One region of the Cobetia sp. cqz5-12 genome, then DNA from elsewhere that is predicted to be linked to it. Evidence: riboswitches for the same ligand, from Rfam matches in the RefSeq annotation. Region 1 holds a riboswitch; the other holds the start of a gene.
What was found. A riboswitch is a leader RNA that binds a small molecule or an ion and turns the genes downstream of it on or off. The one in region 1 is predicted to bind thiamine pyrophosphate.
Positions count from the first base shown of each region.

Region 1 (7,273 bases):
GCCTGGAGGTGCTGGATTCTCTCGACGCCCTCACCGCCAGTGAATGGAATGCGCTGGCAGGCGATGACTATCCCTTCCTGCAACATGCCTATCTGAGCGCGCTGGAAAGCTGCGGTGCGGCCAGTGCCGCCAGTGGCTGGCATCCTGCCCATCTGGTGGTGCGAGATGCCGACGGCCGCTTGCTGGCAGGGCTGCTGCGCTATCTCAAGCTGCACTCGCGTGGCGAATATGTATTCGATCAGCAATGGGCGGAGGCCCTGGAGCAGGCCGGTGGGCGCTATTATCCCAAGCAGTTGACTGCCGTACCGTTCACTCCCAGCGATGGCCCACGCCTTGCCACCTCGCCGCAGTTGACGTCGCCTGCCGCCCGACGTGCCTTGCTTGAGTGGTTGTGGCCGCATCTCAAGGCTGGCATCGCGCCCGCGGCTGAGCCGGGTAGCGCGCTGCGTCGTTATGAGCACAGCGGATTTCATCTGCTGTTTGTCGCGGCAGAGGAGCGCCAGGACTGGCTGGCGGCGATTCCGGAGCTGATTTCGCGTCCTGGGATGCAATATCACTGGCAGTCACGCGGTGAGCCGGATTTTGCCAGCTGGCTTGAGAGTCTGCGCTCCAAACGGCGCAAGGAGATCCGTCGCGAGCGGCGCAAGGTCGCCGAGCAAGGCTTCACGCTGGCCAGGCTCGAGGGGGCGCAGATTGGCCCTGACGATATCGAGGCATTCTACCGCTGCTACTGCATGACCTATCTCGAGCGCGGCCAGCGCCCTTATCTGCCGCTCGATTTCTTCCATCAGCTCAGACGCAACATGCCCGAGCGGCTGCTGCTGGTGCAGGCGCGTGATGAGCAGGGCGCACCGGTGGCGGCAGCCTTGTGTCTGATCGGCAGTGATTGTCTGTATGGTCGTTGGTGGGGCAGCGAAGTCCACGCCGACTGTCTGCACTTCGAGGTCTGCTATTACCAGGGGCTCGAATTCTGCCTGCAGCGAGGGCTCAAGCGCTTCGATCCCGGCACCCAGGGAGAGCACAAGATCAGCCGCGGTTTCGCGGCGTATGCCACCGGGTCGCTGCATTGGCTGATGCATCCCGGGCTTCAGGAGGCGGTGGCCGAGGCCGTCGAGGAGGAGGCGCGCTGGCTGAGCAAGGCGCGTCAGCAGGTGACGGCAATGCTGCCTTACCGGGAGGCCGCGCCTCAGACAACGCAGGAGTGATGGCCCTCAGCTTCCGTCACTGCTATCCGCTGGCGGATTTTTCCGCGGAGTCATAGGCAAGAAAGATTGCGAATAGAGCGCTACACTGAGTTATATATGAATGCTCTAATCCAGAGGCGCCCATGCTGATCAAGGACTGTGATTCACGGGAATATGACCTGCTGGTGCTTGAGGTGCTGGCGCAGGATGCTGCGCTTGCCGCGCCCGAGCGCCACAAGGTGCTGGAGGCCCTGCGTGCGATACGTGCCCGTCAGGCGCGTCGCCGTGCGCTGGCAAGCCAGCTGGATGCCTTGTTGGGGACACGGGATGATTGGGTCGTGCTGCATGATGTGCGCCTGGCGCAGGCAGAGGGCGTGATCGAGATCGATCACCTGCTGATCAACAGCCTCATGCAGGTCTGGGTGCTGGATGCCTCCTGTTTTGATCTGACGCTCTCGATCACCCCCTTTGGTGAGCTGTTGGCCTATAGCGGCCGAGTCGCGCAGGGGAGCGAGCCCCCCTCAGACGAAGATGGGGTCATGGCGCATGCCGTGACGCCGTGCCCCTTGCAGACGATCCCTGAGCGTAGCCGCGCCATCGTGCAATGGCTGGAGGCCTCCGCGTTGTTGCCTGTGCGCCTGGGGATGACGCTGCAGCCGCAATTGCGCTATCGCATCGTGGTGGCCGATGCGGCTCAAGTCAGTCGCCCGCCGGAAGATATCGTCGACAGCCGTGCGCTGTTGTCCTTCGCGCGCCTCAAGCGTCAGTGCCTGCAGGTGAGCGGCAAGACCGCTTACGTGACACGGCTGCGCAGTTTTACCCACCGCCTCGATCAGCGCCGCCTGCGCCAGCTGGGACGCGCCATCGCGACCCAGCATGTGGCTCCCAACACGGATTGGGTGGCAAAGCTGGGCCTGGCCGCTGACACGCGCGCGTCGGAGGGTGACGCTGCCACTCAGGTGTCTCCGCTGGCCTATCTATGGCAACCGCCGCTATCACCTGAAGCACTGCCGCAGATCTCAGGCGAAAGCGCTGCCATGGCGGCAGAGTCTGATGACATGGAGGGGACATCGGATGACACGACGCTGGCGGTCCAGCGTGGCGTGACATCTACGGCTGCCCTGAAACGGCAGTGCGGTTTTGGGGGCCGAGGGCTGCAGGCCGCGCATTGGCAGCCCGGGCACCAGGCTCTGGATCAGGGCAGCCAGGAAGATCCCGCTAGCCCGCAGGCGGCAGGCGAGCAGCCGGGGGCTGCGCCCAACGATCAGCAGGGTGCGTCTTCCGCCCAGTCGCAGGATGAGGAAAGCCTGCCGCGCTGCCAAGGCTGTCGGCGATGGCTTTCCTCCCAGAGTGTCGACTTCTGTCGCCAGCCAGATCAGGCACGTGCGCTGGGCGGGCGCCTGCTCTGCAAACGCTGCCGCGCCGCCTCATGCCAGTGAGGCAGCAGCACGGCGCTATCCTCAAGTTCAGCCTTTCAGCTTCGGGCCTCTGTCCCAGCCCTGTGTCTGAGTCCTATGGTCCAGCACTTTGGCCCAGTCTGGCGTTCCAGGGCGTGGTGTGTGGCATGACGGGGCCCCAGGGCGTCAATTTTCTTTTCGACTTCTGATTGTTTTTCTCCAGTGCAATCAAGTGACTGCATCAATCCGAGCGTACAGGCCATTCGTTGCGATGTTTTTGATGTTGCAGTGCAACAAAGACTGTCTTATGCTGCGTTGCAGCGAGGATGGAACCTGGTCGATAGCACTATCTGACCGCGACGGCTTGATAGTGACGGCTTGATAATGATGGCTCGGTCACTACGGTGCACCAGCCCGGTTCAGTCCTGATAACCGAACGGAGCAAGGCTCCGGTTCATTTCAGCGTGATGCCAATACCCTGGAGGGTGCCTACATGTTCAATGCCAACTTCGAGAAGTCCGCTCAGCAGTTCGACGATATGTTCCTGTCTCCGCTGCGTGCTTTCAGCGCCCTGAGCATCGATTACAGCGAGAAGCTGATCGGCGCCCAGATGGAACTGACCAAGTCCTATGCTGATGCTTCCCTGACCCAGGCGCGTTCCATGCTCGAGATCAAGGACAGCGAAGGTCTGAAGAACTTCGTCAAGGAGCAGCAGGAAACCGTGAAGACTCTGGGCGAGAAGCTGCAGAACGACACCCAGAAAGTGGTCGAGCTGAACCAGGAATACGCCAAGAAAGGTCAGGAACTGGCAGAAAGCAACGCCAAGTCCGCCTCCGAGGCCATGCAGAAAGTCGCCAAGTAAGCGACTGCTGCTGACGTTCTCAGGCGAGCGTCCTCAATGCCCACTCGGTCTTCCGGGTGGGCGTTTGCGTGTCTGGAGTATCGCTGGGGAGGTGGGGAGGCGCGCGACGCTAGCGGCGAGCGCTGCCTTGGGCCACAATGACCTGCCACGCCGCCGGTGATTGCCGGCAGCATTTATTCGATCAGTGACAGGTGATAGACATGGCACAGGCCACAGCGCGTCATATTCTCGTTTCCAGCGAAGAACAGTGTGTAGCTCTCAAGACCGAAATCGAGAACGGCCGCGATTTCGCTGATGCCGCTCGCGAGCACTCCTCCTGCCCGTCCGGCCGCAGTGGCGGCGACCTGGGCGCCTTCGGCCCGGGCATGATGGTCAAGGAATTCGACGAAGTCGTGTTCAGCGCCCCGATCAACACCGTGCAGGGCCCGGTGAAGACCCAGTTCGGTTATCACCTGCTGGAAGTCACCAGCCGCACGTGAGCCTTCTGTCACGCTCATGAGATGTCATGAGCGTTTGACAGGATGTGACGAAAACGCCCCGACCATCACTGGTCGGGGCGTTTTTTGTGTCGCTCGGAAAGTCAGCTTTCCTGTGCGTCAGGCGCTTGCCTACACCTCCTGATAGAGCTGGCTGCCTTCACGCTTGAACTTGTCGGCCTGCTCCTGCATGCCGGCCATCACGCTGTCGGCATCGCCGGTCAAGCCATGTTCGTTGGCATAATCACGCACTTCCTGGGTGATCTTCATCGAGCAGAACTTCGGCCCGCACATGGAGCAGAAGTGGGCGACCTTGGCCGAGTCCTTGGGCAGCGTCTCGTCGTGGAAGCTGCGCGCGGTGTCCGGGTCCAGACCCAGATTGAACTGGTCTTCCCAGCGGAACTCGAAGCGCGCCTTTGAGAGCGCATTGTCACGGCGTTGCGCGCCCGGGTGGCCCTTGGCCAGATCGGCGGCATGTGCGGCGATCTTGTAGGTGATGATGCCGGTCTTGACGTCGTCCTTGTTGGGCAGGCCCAGGTGCTCCTTGGGGGTCACGTAGCATAGCATGGCGCAACCGAACCAGCCGATCATCGCGGCGCCGATGCCGGAGGTGATGTGATCGTAACCCGGGGCGATGTCGGTGGTCAGCGGACCGAGGGTGTAGAAGGGCGCCTCGTCACACTCGCTGAGCTGCTTGTCCATGTTCTCCTTGATCAGGTGCATCGGCACGTGACCCGGGCCCTCGATCATGACCTGGACATCGTGCTGCCAGGCGATCTTGGTCAGCTCGCCGAGCGTCTCGAGCTCACCGAACTGGGCGGCGTCATTGGCATCGGCTACCGAGCCCGGGCGCAGGCCATCGCCCAGTGACAGGCTGATGTCGTAGGCCTTGCAGATCTCGCAGATGTCCTCGAAGTGGCGATAGAGGAAGCTTTCTTCGTGATGCGCCAGACACCACTTGGCCATGATGGAGCCGCCGCGCGAGACGATGCCGGTCACGCGACTGGCAGTCAGCGGCACATAGCGCAGCAGGACGCCGGCGTGGATGGTGAAGTAATCGACGCCCTGTTCGGCCTGCTCGATCAGCGTGTCGCGGAAGATCTCCCAATCGAGGTTCTCGGCCACGCCATCGACCTTCTCCAGTGCTTGATAGATCGGCACCGTGCCGATGGGGACGGGAGAATTGCGCAGAATCCATTCACGGGTCTCGTGGATGTTGGCGCCGGTCGAGAGGTCCATCACGGTGTCGGAACCCCAGCGGATCGCCCAGGTCATCTTGTCGACCTCTTCCTCGATGGAGGAGGTGACCGCCGAGTTGCCCAGGTTGCCGTTGACCTTCACCAGGAAGTTGCGGCCGATGATCATCGGCTCGCTTTCCGGGTGATTGATGTTGGCGGGAATGATGGCGCGGCCGCGTGCGACTTCCTCACGCACGAATTCGGCGGTGATCTCGTCGGGGAGGTTGGCGCCGAAGCTGTGGCCCGGGTGCTGGTGGCCCAGAATGCTCTCGACGGATTCGCTGCCCTGATATTCCTCACGCAGCGCGATACGACGCTGATTCTCGCGAATCGCGATGTATTCCATCTCCGGCGTGATGATGCCCTGGCGCGCATAGTGCAGCTGGGTGACATTCTTGCCCGGCAGGGCACGACGCGGGCGGTGGTCCAGCTCGAAACGCAGTGATGACAGGCGCAGGTCGGCCTGGCGCACGCGGCCATATTCACTGCTCAGCTGATTGAGCTGTTCGGTATCACCGCGTTCCTCGATCCACTTCTCGCGCAGTGGCGCCAGACCCCGGCGGATGTCGATCTCGACCGCCGGATCGGTGTAGGGGCCGGAGGTATCGTAGACGACGATCGGCGGGTTCTCTTCCAGACCGCTGGAGGTCTGGGTCGGCGAACAGCCGATCTCGCGCATGGGCACGCGGATGTCCGGGCGGGAGCCTTCGATATAGATCTTGCGCGAGCCGCTCAGCGGCGCGATGGCGGCGGCGTCGACCTGTGCTTCGCTGGCGAGGTGGCGGCTGCCATCCTTGCGACCGGCACGCGCGCGTGCCTTGGGGGCAGCATCAGGCTGCGAGGCGAGCGGTGACTCGGCGGCGTTGGTGGCTTGCGGGTCTTGTGTCGTCGGGGCAGTGCTCATGCAGGTCTCCTCAAAGGGCGACGTCACGGCTGACGTCATCATGGGAAGACCGTGCGCAGGGAGAGGATGGTCGTCACCGACTCCTTGCCAACAGGTGGCCCGGGAGCGAGGCGGCCGCGCGCAGCGGCTGGCCATCAGCTTGATTCCTACGCCGGTCCTAACCGGTTCAGGTTCCACGGGACCCCTTGCTGGCAAGCTCGCGCGTCAGGGCGGCGAAGCATGCATGCAGGATCTCAGCCGGTTCCACCGGCACCCCGTCAAGCGTGTGCAGATTTCAATGCGAAAGTGTGTTGTCCGAAGCGTCAGGCTTGCCTCGGAAAGCGTTCTCGCATCCAGGCTCTGTTGGCCTGTCAGTCGTGCCATCCAGGGGGGGATGGCGTCATCCCGAGCGGCTCATGGCGAGCGCCGGGACGTCAGTCTGTCATGATTCAGTCGCGATCGAGGCCCATCTGCCAGAAGTCGATCTCGAGTCGCGTGGCGTCCCGGAAGACATCGACCAGTTCACCCAGTCGGCGCTCCGAGACCTCCGAGAGACGCGCATCCAGCCATTCACGTTCAGCTTCGACGGCTTCCTTGAAGTCATCGCTTGAGTACATCGCGATCCAGTCCGCGTACGGGTTGTTCTCGATCTCGGTGGTGTCCTGATCGAGCAGCCACTCGGCGATCTCGCCGTAGCCGATCAGGCAGGGCGCGAGCGCCACATGCAGATCGAGCAGGTCACCGCGCTGGCCGCAATCGAGCACGTAACGGGTATAGGCCAGGGTGGCGCGCGATTCCGGCAGCTCGCTCAGGTCATCCTCGCTGATGCCCCACTCGCTGCAGTAGCCGATATGCAGATCGAGCTCGGTATTGAGGATGGTGTCGAGACTGGCCGTGGCCTGACGCAGCTCCGCGAGGGTGCGGCTCTTGTAGGCGGCCAGCGCCCAGGCGCGCGCGAAGTGGATCAGGAACAGGTAGTCCTGCTGCAGGTAATGGCGGAAGGACCCCTCCGGCAGACGACCTTCGCCCAGCTGGCGAACGAAGTCGTGCTCGAGATAGTCACGCCATTCCTCGGCGCAGGCACTGGTCAGGTCGTTGAAACTAGGCATGACGCATCCCTCGGTGAGCGTGCTGACGACCCGTGATGGGGCGACAGGTCTCTGGCGCAAGCGTGGCCAGTACCGGAACAGGAGCAGGGGAAAAGCGGGGGAGGTGCCGACAGTCACCGTGAGA
Region 1 is NZ_CP044522.1:3,171,737-3,179,009, reverse strand. It holds gene F8A90_RS13320 (GNAT family N-acetyltransferase) at 1-1,205, shown strand, start outside; gene F8A90_RS13315 (nuclease-related domain-containing protein) at 1,328-2,623, shown strand; gene F8A90_RS13310 (phasin family protein) at 3,075-3,443, shown strand; gene F8A90_RS13305 (peptidylprolyl isomerase) at 3,644-3,922, shown strand; gene thiC (phosphomethylpyrimidine synthase ThiC) at 4,052-6,061, opposite strand; TPP riboswitch at 6,188-6,328, opposite strand; gene tenA (thiaminase II) at 6,490-7,149, opposite strand.

Region 2 (7,273 bases), 1.7 Mb from region 1:
GTCAGCTTCAGCGCTCTGTTCCTCGCCGGCGGCTGGCGGGGCATCCGCGACCGGTTCAGCATCGTTCTTGGCCTGTTCGGCGGCGCCGGCGGTCGCTTCCACGGCTTCCTGGCTTGCCACCGGTGCAGACGCGGCTGAGTCGCCGTTCACTCCGACTTCAGCCTGCTGAGCGACGATTTCCGGCGCTGACTGGGGGCTGGTGGCGGGGTCTGCCTCGGCGGCGTGGGCCGATATGGCGGTGACTGGCAGGCTGCTCAGGCACAGCGTGGTCAGCAGGGTGGCGAAGGCGGTGGACAGCAGCGAGGTACGCGGTGAGCGTGTCGGCTGCGCTTTGCGCCGTGGCGCCGATGACGAAAGAGACATGGCGAAGTTCCTTGTGATCACGGGGTAGTGGTGCTGCCGTTCGTGAGCGGCAGTCGTCAGGCTCATGCAATTTGTTCGAGCGCCGAGCGTCGAGCGTCGTTGCGTATTTCGGTAACGCGATCTTGCGGTCATGCGGTCATGCGGTCATGCAGTGTCTATCCGAAGGCCAGTCGTCTTGACCCAGGAGTGTCAGCCCCGGCGTGTCAGCTCAGACGTGTCAGTCGGTCGCGGTGCCAGGGCATCAGGGCACGCAGCAGCGCATCCAGCGAGAAATAGAGCAGCAGGGAGAAGGCGACCAGCACCAGCAGGGCGGCGAACATCAGGTCGATCTCCATGCGTGCGTTGGCGTTGAGCATCAGATAGCCCAGCCCCTGACTGGCGCCGGCCCATTCCCCGATGACGGCGCCGATGGGGGCGGCGGTCGCGGCCATGCGAATGCCGGAGGCCAGTGCCGGCAGTGCGGCTGGCAGCTGGATGTGGATCAGTCGGCGCCATGGGCTGGCACCCAGGGTATGGGCAAGATCCAGCCAGCCCTGTCGGGTCTGGCGCAGGCCGTCGTAGCCGGTGGAGGCGACCGGGAAATAGATGATCAGCGTCGCCATCACCACCTTGGACAGCATGTCATAGCCGAGCCACAGCACCAGCAGCGGCGCGATCGCGAACAGCGGTATCACCTGGCTGATCAGCAGCATCGGCAGCAGCGTGCGGCGCAGGCGGGGAATGAAGGCCAGCGCCAGCGCGGTGGCAAGGCCGAGCAGAATGCCCAGCACCAGCCCGGCCAGTATCTCGCTGATGGTGACGCCAGCGTGATGGGCCAGCAGCGGCGCCTTCTCGATCAGCACCTCGAGCACGGCCTGCGGCGTGGGCAGAATGTAGGGCGGTACGGCGGTAACGGCAATGATCAGCTGCCAAAGCCCCAGCAGGAGCAGCGCGCTGATGACGAGGTGACGCATGGCGTGCAGACGTTTCATGCGGCCTCCTCACTATCACGCAGGCGGGCGATCAGTTGCGCCTGCGCCGGTGGCAGGGCCGGGTCATCCAGCGGCACCGGGCGTGCGGCGCCAAGCCCCGGCAGGCGTTCCAGCTCGGCGCCGTGGCCCGGGAGGCTCGACGGGCGCAGCACCAGCAGTTGATCGGCGAGGCGCAATGCCTCCAGCGGGTCATGGGTCACCATCAGGACGGTGCGGCCCTTGAGCAGGCGGCTGGCCAGATCATGCAGCTCCAGACGGGTGATGGCATCCACCGCCGAGAACGGCTCATCCATCATCACGACCGGCGCCTGCTGGTAGAGCGTGCGGGCGAGGGCGACGCGCTGGCGCTGGCCGCCGGAGAGAGCGTCCGGCCAGGCCTGCTCACGGCCCTCAAGCCCGACCGCGGCCAGAAGTTCATGGGCAAGTTCGCGATTGCGTGGCCGCCGGCGCAGGTCATCGCCCAGCCACAGGTTGTCGATGACGCGCCGCCACGGCAGCAGCAGGTCCTGCTGGGCCATCCAGGCCACGCGGTCGGTCAGCGGCTGACCGTCATCGGTGGCGAGATCGAGCTGGTGGAGGTCTGACATCTCCAGGCCGGCCAGCAGGCGCAGCAGCGAACTCTTGCCGCAGCCGGAGCGCCCCAACAGTGCCGTCCAGCTACCGGCCTCCAGACGCGCGGAAATATCGCGGAACAGCGTGTGGCCGGCGTAATCGATTCGTGCGTTGTTGAGGGTGAGTCCCAGCGACACAGGCAATTCCGTGGTCGGGCGGCGTGCCGGCAGGAGGAAGCAGGTGACGCGCCGTGCAGGGCACGCGTCGGGGATTCCCTCCGCCGGTATCAACCGGATCAGGTTCCAGGGGTTGTCGCGCGACGTATCGCTGCGGCTCTCAGCCCATCCTCGGGCACCCCCATCCAGACCGACAGTGTAACGTCAGTCTCTTGCCGGTGTCTTGTCCGACGCGGGTCAGGGGCCGGCTCAGGTGGGCAGGGCAGTGGCGGCGTGCGAAACGGACTATGCCGATGTGCCACGCCTTGGGTATGCTGAGCATTACTGTAACAAGACGTGTAGCCCAAGGAGATCATCATGCCCGACACACCGGATCTCTCGACCTGTTCCAGTTATCCCGTTCCCCCGCAGCGGCCGAGTACGACTGAGGCCGTGGGCGAGCCGCGTCCCGTACCCAGGGGCTGGCCCGAGGAGTCACTGACCCGACGGCTCTCGACCTATCTGGGCCAACCGCTCGAACCACTGGCTCTTGCCTGGCCGGATAGCGCCAACTGGCTATGGCGCCAGCGTGGCGGCACGCCCGGCCTCATCAAGCTGGCGCGCACCGGGCCAGACCATGATCCCTTCTGGCGCGCCATGCGCGGGGTCTTCGGCGCCGATCGCTGGGCGACCCCGGATGGCCTGACGCGACTGGCGGGCGCCTTGCCCGCGCGCCTGCCGATTCCGCCGCTGCCCCTGACCTTTCTGGGGCGTCTCGATGGCGCGCCCATCTGGCATCTGCCGTGGTCCAGCGGTCAGCCGAGTGATCTCAGTATCACCTTCTGTGAGCTGCTGGGCGATCAGCTCGGTCGCCTGCATCAGGACACGGTGTCGGGTTTCGGTCAGCCGCTGGCGCAGCCGATGCCGCTATTGCACTGGAATACTCGCGTCACGCGCTTTCTCGCCCATCACCCGCGTCGCGCGGAACTCGGCACGCTGCTCAAGCGCACCTTCCCGGCGCCGACCCGCGCGGTGTGGTGTCTGCCGGACATGCGCGCCGATCAATATCTGTGCGCCGCCACCGGCTGGGTGTGGAGCGATTGGGAGGCGCTGGTGTGGGCGCCGATCGAGTTCGACTGGGCGCTGGTGGAGTTGCTGCTGGAAACGCCGGAGCAGCGTCAGGCCTTCATGAAGGGCTATTCGCGTCATGGACGCATGATCGATCTCGATGGCCAGCGTGAGCTGTGTCGTGCGCTGTTGTGGGCGATGGAGGCCTTCGGTCCGCGGTCCTATGCTGAGCTTGCGGCAGCCCCTGCCTGGGTCTCGCCGCGCAGCCTGGCGTGAAATCGGCGTGCTGCACACTGCAAGTACATGAAAGGTGTGAAATTTCTCTGCAGCCCCATCGCTGACATGGAATACTGTGGGTGAGTCGTCATGGACGTCACTCGAGATCTGATGTAGGGCTTGGCGGGGGAGCACTCGTGGTAGAGAACCTGAATTATTATTTCTTGCTGGCAGGCACGCTGATCGCCTTGAGCGTGTTGGCCAGCCGTGTCTCGGCGCGTCTTGGCATGCCGCTGCTACTGCTGTTCCTCGGCCTTGGCATGCTGGCGGGTGAAGATGGCGTGCTGGGCATCCAGTTCGACGACGCCTCATCCGCTTACATGATCGGCAATCTGGCGCTGGCGCTCATCCTGCTCGATGGCGGCCTGCGCACACGGCTGTCCACGTTTCGTGCCGGCCTGAAACCGGCGCTGGTACTGGCCACCGTCGGGGTCTTCATGACCAGCGGCCTGGTGGGGCTTCTGGCCATGTGGCTGTTTGACCTCACCCTGATCGAAGGCCTGCTGGTCGGGGCCATCGTCGGCTCCACCGACGCCGCGGCGGTCTTCTCGCTACTGGGCGGCCAGGGCGTTCACCTCAATGAGCGTGTCGGTGCGACGCTGGAAATCGAGTCCGGCACCAACGATCCGATGGCGATCTTCCTGACCATCACGCTGGCCGAGATCCTGACAGGTCAGCTCTCCGGCGTCGCGTCGGGCATCATGAGCTTCCTGCTGCAGTTCGGTGTCGGTGCCGCCATGGGGATCGCCGGCGGCTGGTTGATCGCCCGCCTGATGCGCTACCTGGATCTTGCGCCCGGCCTCTACTCGCTGCTGGCGCTGGCGCTGGGCTTGAGCCTGTTCGCCACCACCAACGAGATGGGCGGCAGCGGTTTCCTCGCCATCTATCTGTGCGGCCTGATGATCGGCAATCACCCCGGCCGCCACCTGGAGCACATCCTGCCGGTGCATGATGGCCTGGCGCACCTCTCGCAGATCGTGCTGTTCCTGATGCTGGGCCTGCTGGTCTCGCCCTCGACCATGCTGCAGTTCGCGCTGCCGGCCGCCATCCTCAGCGTGGCGCTGATTCTGGTGGTGCGCCCGCTGGCGGTCATCCTGTGTCTCAAGCCGTTCTTCCGCTTCCGCTGGCGCGAGCTGTGGTTCATCAGCTGGGTCGGGCTGCGAGGAGCGGTGCCGATCGTGCTGGCGATCTTCCCGGTGATCACCGGGGTCGAGAATGCCGGTCTCTACTTCAATGTCGCCTTCTTCGTGGTCATCATCTCGCTGCTGGTGCAGGGCTCGTCGCTGGCACCGATGGCGCGCAAGCTGAGGGTGGTGGTGCCGCCGGGCGCACAGCCCAGCCGCCGCAACCTGCTCGGTATCATGCCGGTCAATGATTACGAGATGCTGGTCTATCGCGTCGACAACACGGCGCTGGAAGGCGTGGCGCTGCGCATGTTGCGCTTCCCGTCGGGGGCCAAGGTCGGGGCGCTGTTCCGCAACAAGGTGCTGATCCATCCCAAGGGCAGCACCTGTCTGCATCAGCAGGATGTGCTGTGCGTGGTGGGGCGCTCCTGTGATGTGCCGAGCCTCAACCGCATGTTCAATGGCGAGAGTCTGCAGCACGAGCAACGCGCCTTCTTCGGGACCTTCACGCTGGAAGGCGATGCCAACATGCAGGACATCGCCGATGTCTACGGCTTGACGCTCTCCCAGGGCGAGCAGCACCTGACCATCGCCGAGTTCATCACCCGTCGAGTCGGCGGGGTGCCGGTGGTCGGCGACGATGTCGACTGGCATGGCATCCACTGGGTGGTGAACGAGGTGGAAGGCAATCGCATCACCAAGGTCGGCCTGCGACTGCACTGAGCCTTGATCTCAATCCGTGTCTGGGCCTGAGCTTCACACACTATGACGCCCCCATTGCACTGCGTGTAATGGGGGCGTCGTGTTTGGACTCATCAATATCGTACTCTGTTGATGTCAGGCCGATCTGTCCGTGACAGCGTCTGGCCACCGGTTGTGGCCAGCGACAAGGAGGTGACTACATGGCCAGCCCACATCCTCATCTCGCGGGCTTTCTGCGGCGATTCGAGAAATTCCCGCCAGGGCTTACGGCGGATGAGAAGACCTTTCATGCCACCTTCAACGTGGTCTATGTGCTGGCGGTCAGCTGCCATCTGCTCTACGCCATCCTGCTGTTGTGGCTGGGCGAGATGGGCATTCTGGCCCTGAATCTGGCGATGCTGATCGTCGATCTGGTCTGCCTGCAACTGCATCGTGCTCGCCGTGAAGCCCTGGCGGCCACGCTGATGGCGCTGGGCACCTGCGCGCAGATCAGCTTTTCGTTGCGCTATTTCGGCTCGGAAGCCGGGTTCGACTACTTCTACTTCGGCGCCTTGCTGTGCATCTACTCGATCCGCACGTCGTTCATGCGGCGCGTTCTACTGTGTGCCGCCTGCCTGAGCATGCCGCTACTGGCCTATATCATCCTGATGCTGGAAGGGCCGATCAATCCGCTGCCCGCCGGCTGGATGCTGGCATTTCGCATCATCAATCTGGGCGTCTTGACCCTCTTCTTCACGCTGGTGCTGGTGCAGATGGGCTGGTCGGTGGAGCGCCTGCAGCAGCGTTTCGAGACGGGAGGGCGCTTCGATGCGCTGACCGGCGCCCTGAGTCGCGCGGAGCTGGTCGACAGCGGACGTGGCATGTTGATCAACAATGGAGCGCTGAGCGTGATGATGGTGGATGTCGACCATCTGGCGCTGATCAACGAGACCTGGGGTCGCCAGGCCGGCGATCAGGTGCTCAAGGAGCTGGTGCGGCGCATGCGCAGCATCCTGCGCGGGGAGGACCTGGTCGGGCGCTATGGCGGCGAGGAATTCGTGCTGTTGTGCCCGGGGCTGCATGGCGAGCGCGTCGATCAAGTGGCAGAGCGTCTGTGCAAGGGCGCCTCGGCGTTGCCGTTCGTCATCAATGACGGCCTCAACAGTCTGGATGTCAATCTGTCGATCGGTGTCGCCCAGCGTCAGTCCGGCGACAAGGACTTGGAAGGCCTGATCGCCAAGGCTGACGTCAATCTGTTCCGCGCCAAGCAGGATGGCGGCAATGGCTTCGTCAGTGACACCCGGCTGGGGCCCGTGGGCGGGCCGGGCATCGCCGCCATCAATTGAGCGCTACTCTGCGCATGGGGCTTTGTGCACAGTACTTTGCGCACGGTACTTTGAGCACAGTGCTTTGAGCACAAAGCTTGGTATACAACCCGGCACGCCCCCGGAGAATGACGTTCATGTCTCCGGGGGCGTGCTCGTGTCAGGGCGTCATCAGGCTTGCCCTGAGGGGTGTCAGCGGCGGTTGGGCTGGCGACGACGGCTCTTGTTTGCGGACTTGGGGGCGTAGTCGCTGTTCGAGGCCGGTACCGCGAGCTTGGGCGCAAAGCCTTCCACGACTTCGCGCGTCACGAAATAGCCCAGGTGTTGCTCGATGGCGCACAGGTTGCGGAAGTCATCACGCGAGACCAGCGATATGGCTTCACCGCTGGCCCCGGCACGGCCGGTACGCCCGATGCGGTGGACATAATCCTCGGCGGCGTCCGGCAGGTCATAGTTGACCACGCGCTGCAGATCATCGATGTCGATGCCCCGCGCGGCAACGCCGGTAGCCACGAGATACTTGATGGTGCCGGCCTTGAAGTCGGCCAGCAGCTGCTCGCGCATTGCCTGGCTGCGACCGCTGTGGAAGGACTCGGCGGCGATGTCACGCTTCTCCAGCTGACTGACCAGCTTGGCGGCGCCACGCTTAGTCTCGATGAAGATCAACGCCTGCTGCCACTGCTTCTCGTGAATCAGATGGCTCAGAAGGGCGGACTTGAGCTCCTTGTCGACCGTGATCAGATACTGGCTGATATCCG
Region 2 is NZ_CP044522.1:1,438,026-1,445,298, forward strand. It holds gene F8A90_RS06210 (ABC transporter substrate-binding protein) at 1-363, opposite strand, end outside; gene F8A90_RS06215 (ABC transporter permease) at 567-1,334, opposite strand; gene F8A90_RS06220 (ABC transporter ATP-binding protein) at 1,331-2,083, opposite strand; TPP riboswitch at 2,142-2,255, opposite strand; gene F8A90_RS06225 (hypothetical protein) at 2,420-3,385, shown strand; gene F8A90_RS06230 (potassium/proton antiporter) at 3,523-5,232, shown strand; gene F8A90_RS06235 (GGDEF domain-containing protein) at 5,412-6,536, shown strand; gene F8A90_RS06240 (DEAD/DEAH box helicase) at 6,708-7,273, opposite strand, start outside.
Region 2: linked by a shared signal. The riboswitch ahead of F8A90_RS06220 (ABC transporter ATP-binding protein) and the one ahead of thiC (phosphomethylpyrimidine synthase ThiC) in region 1 are both predicted to bind thiamine pyrophosphate.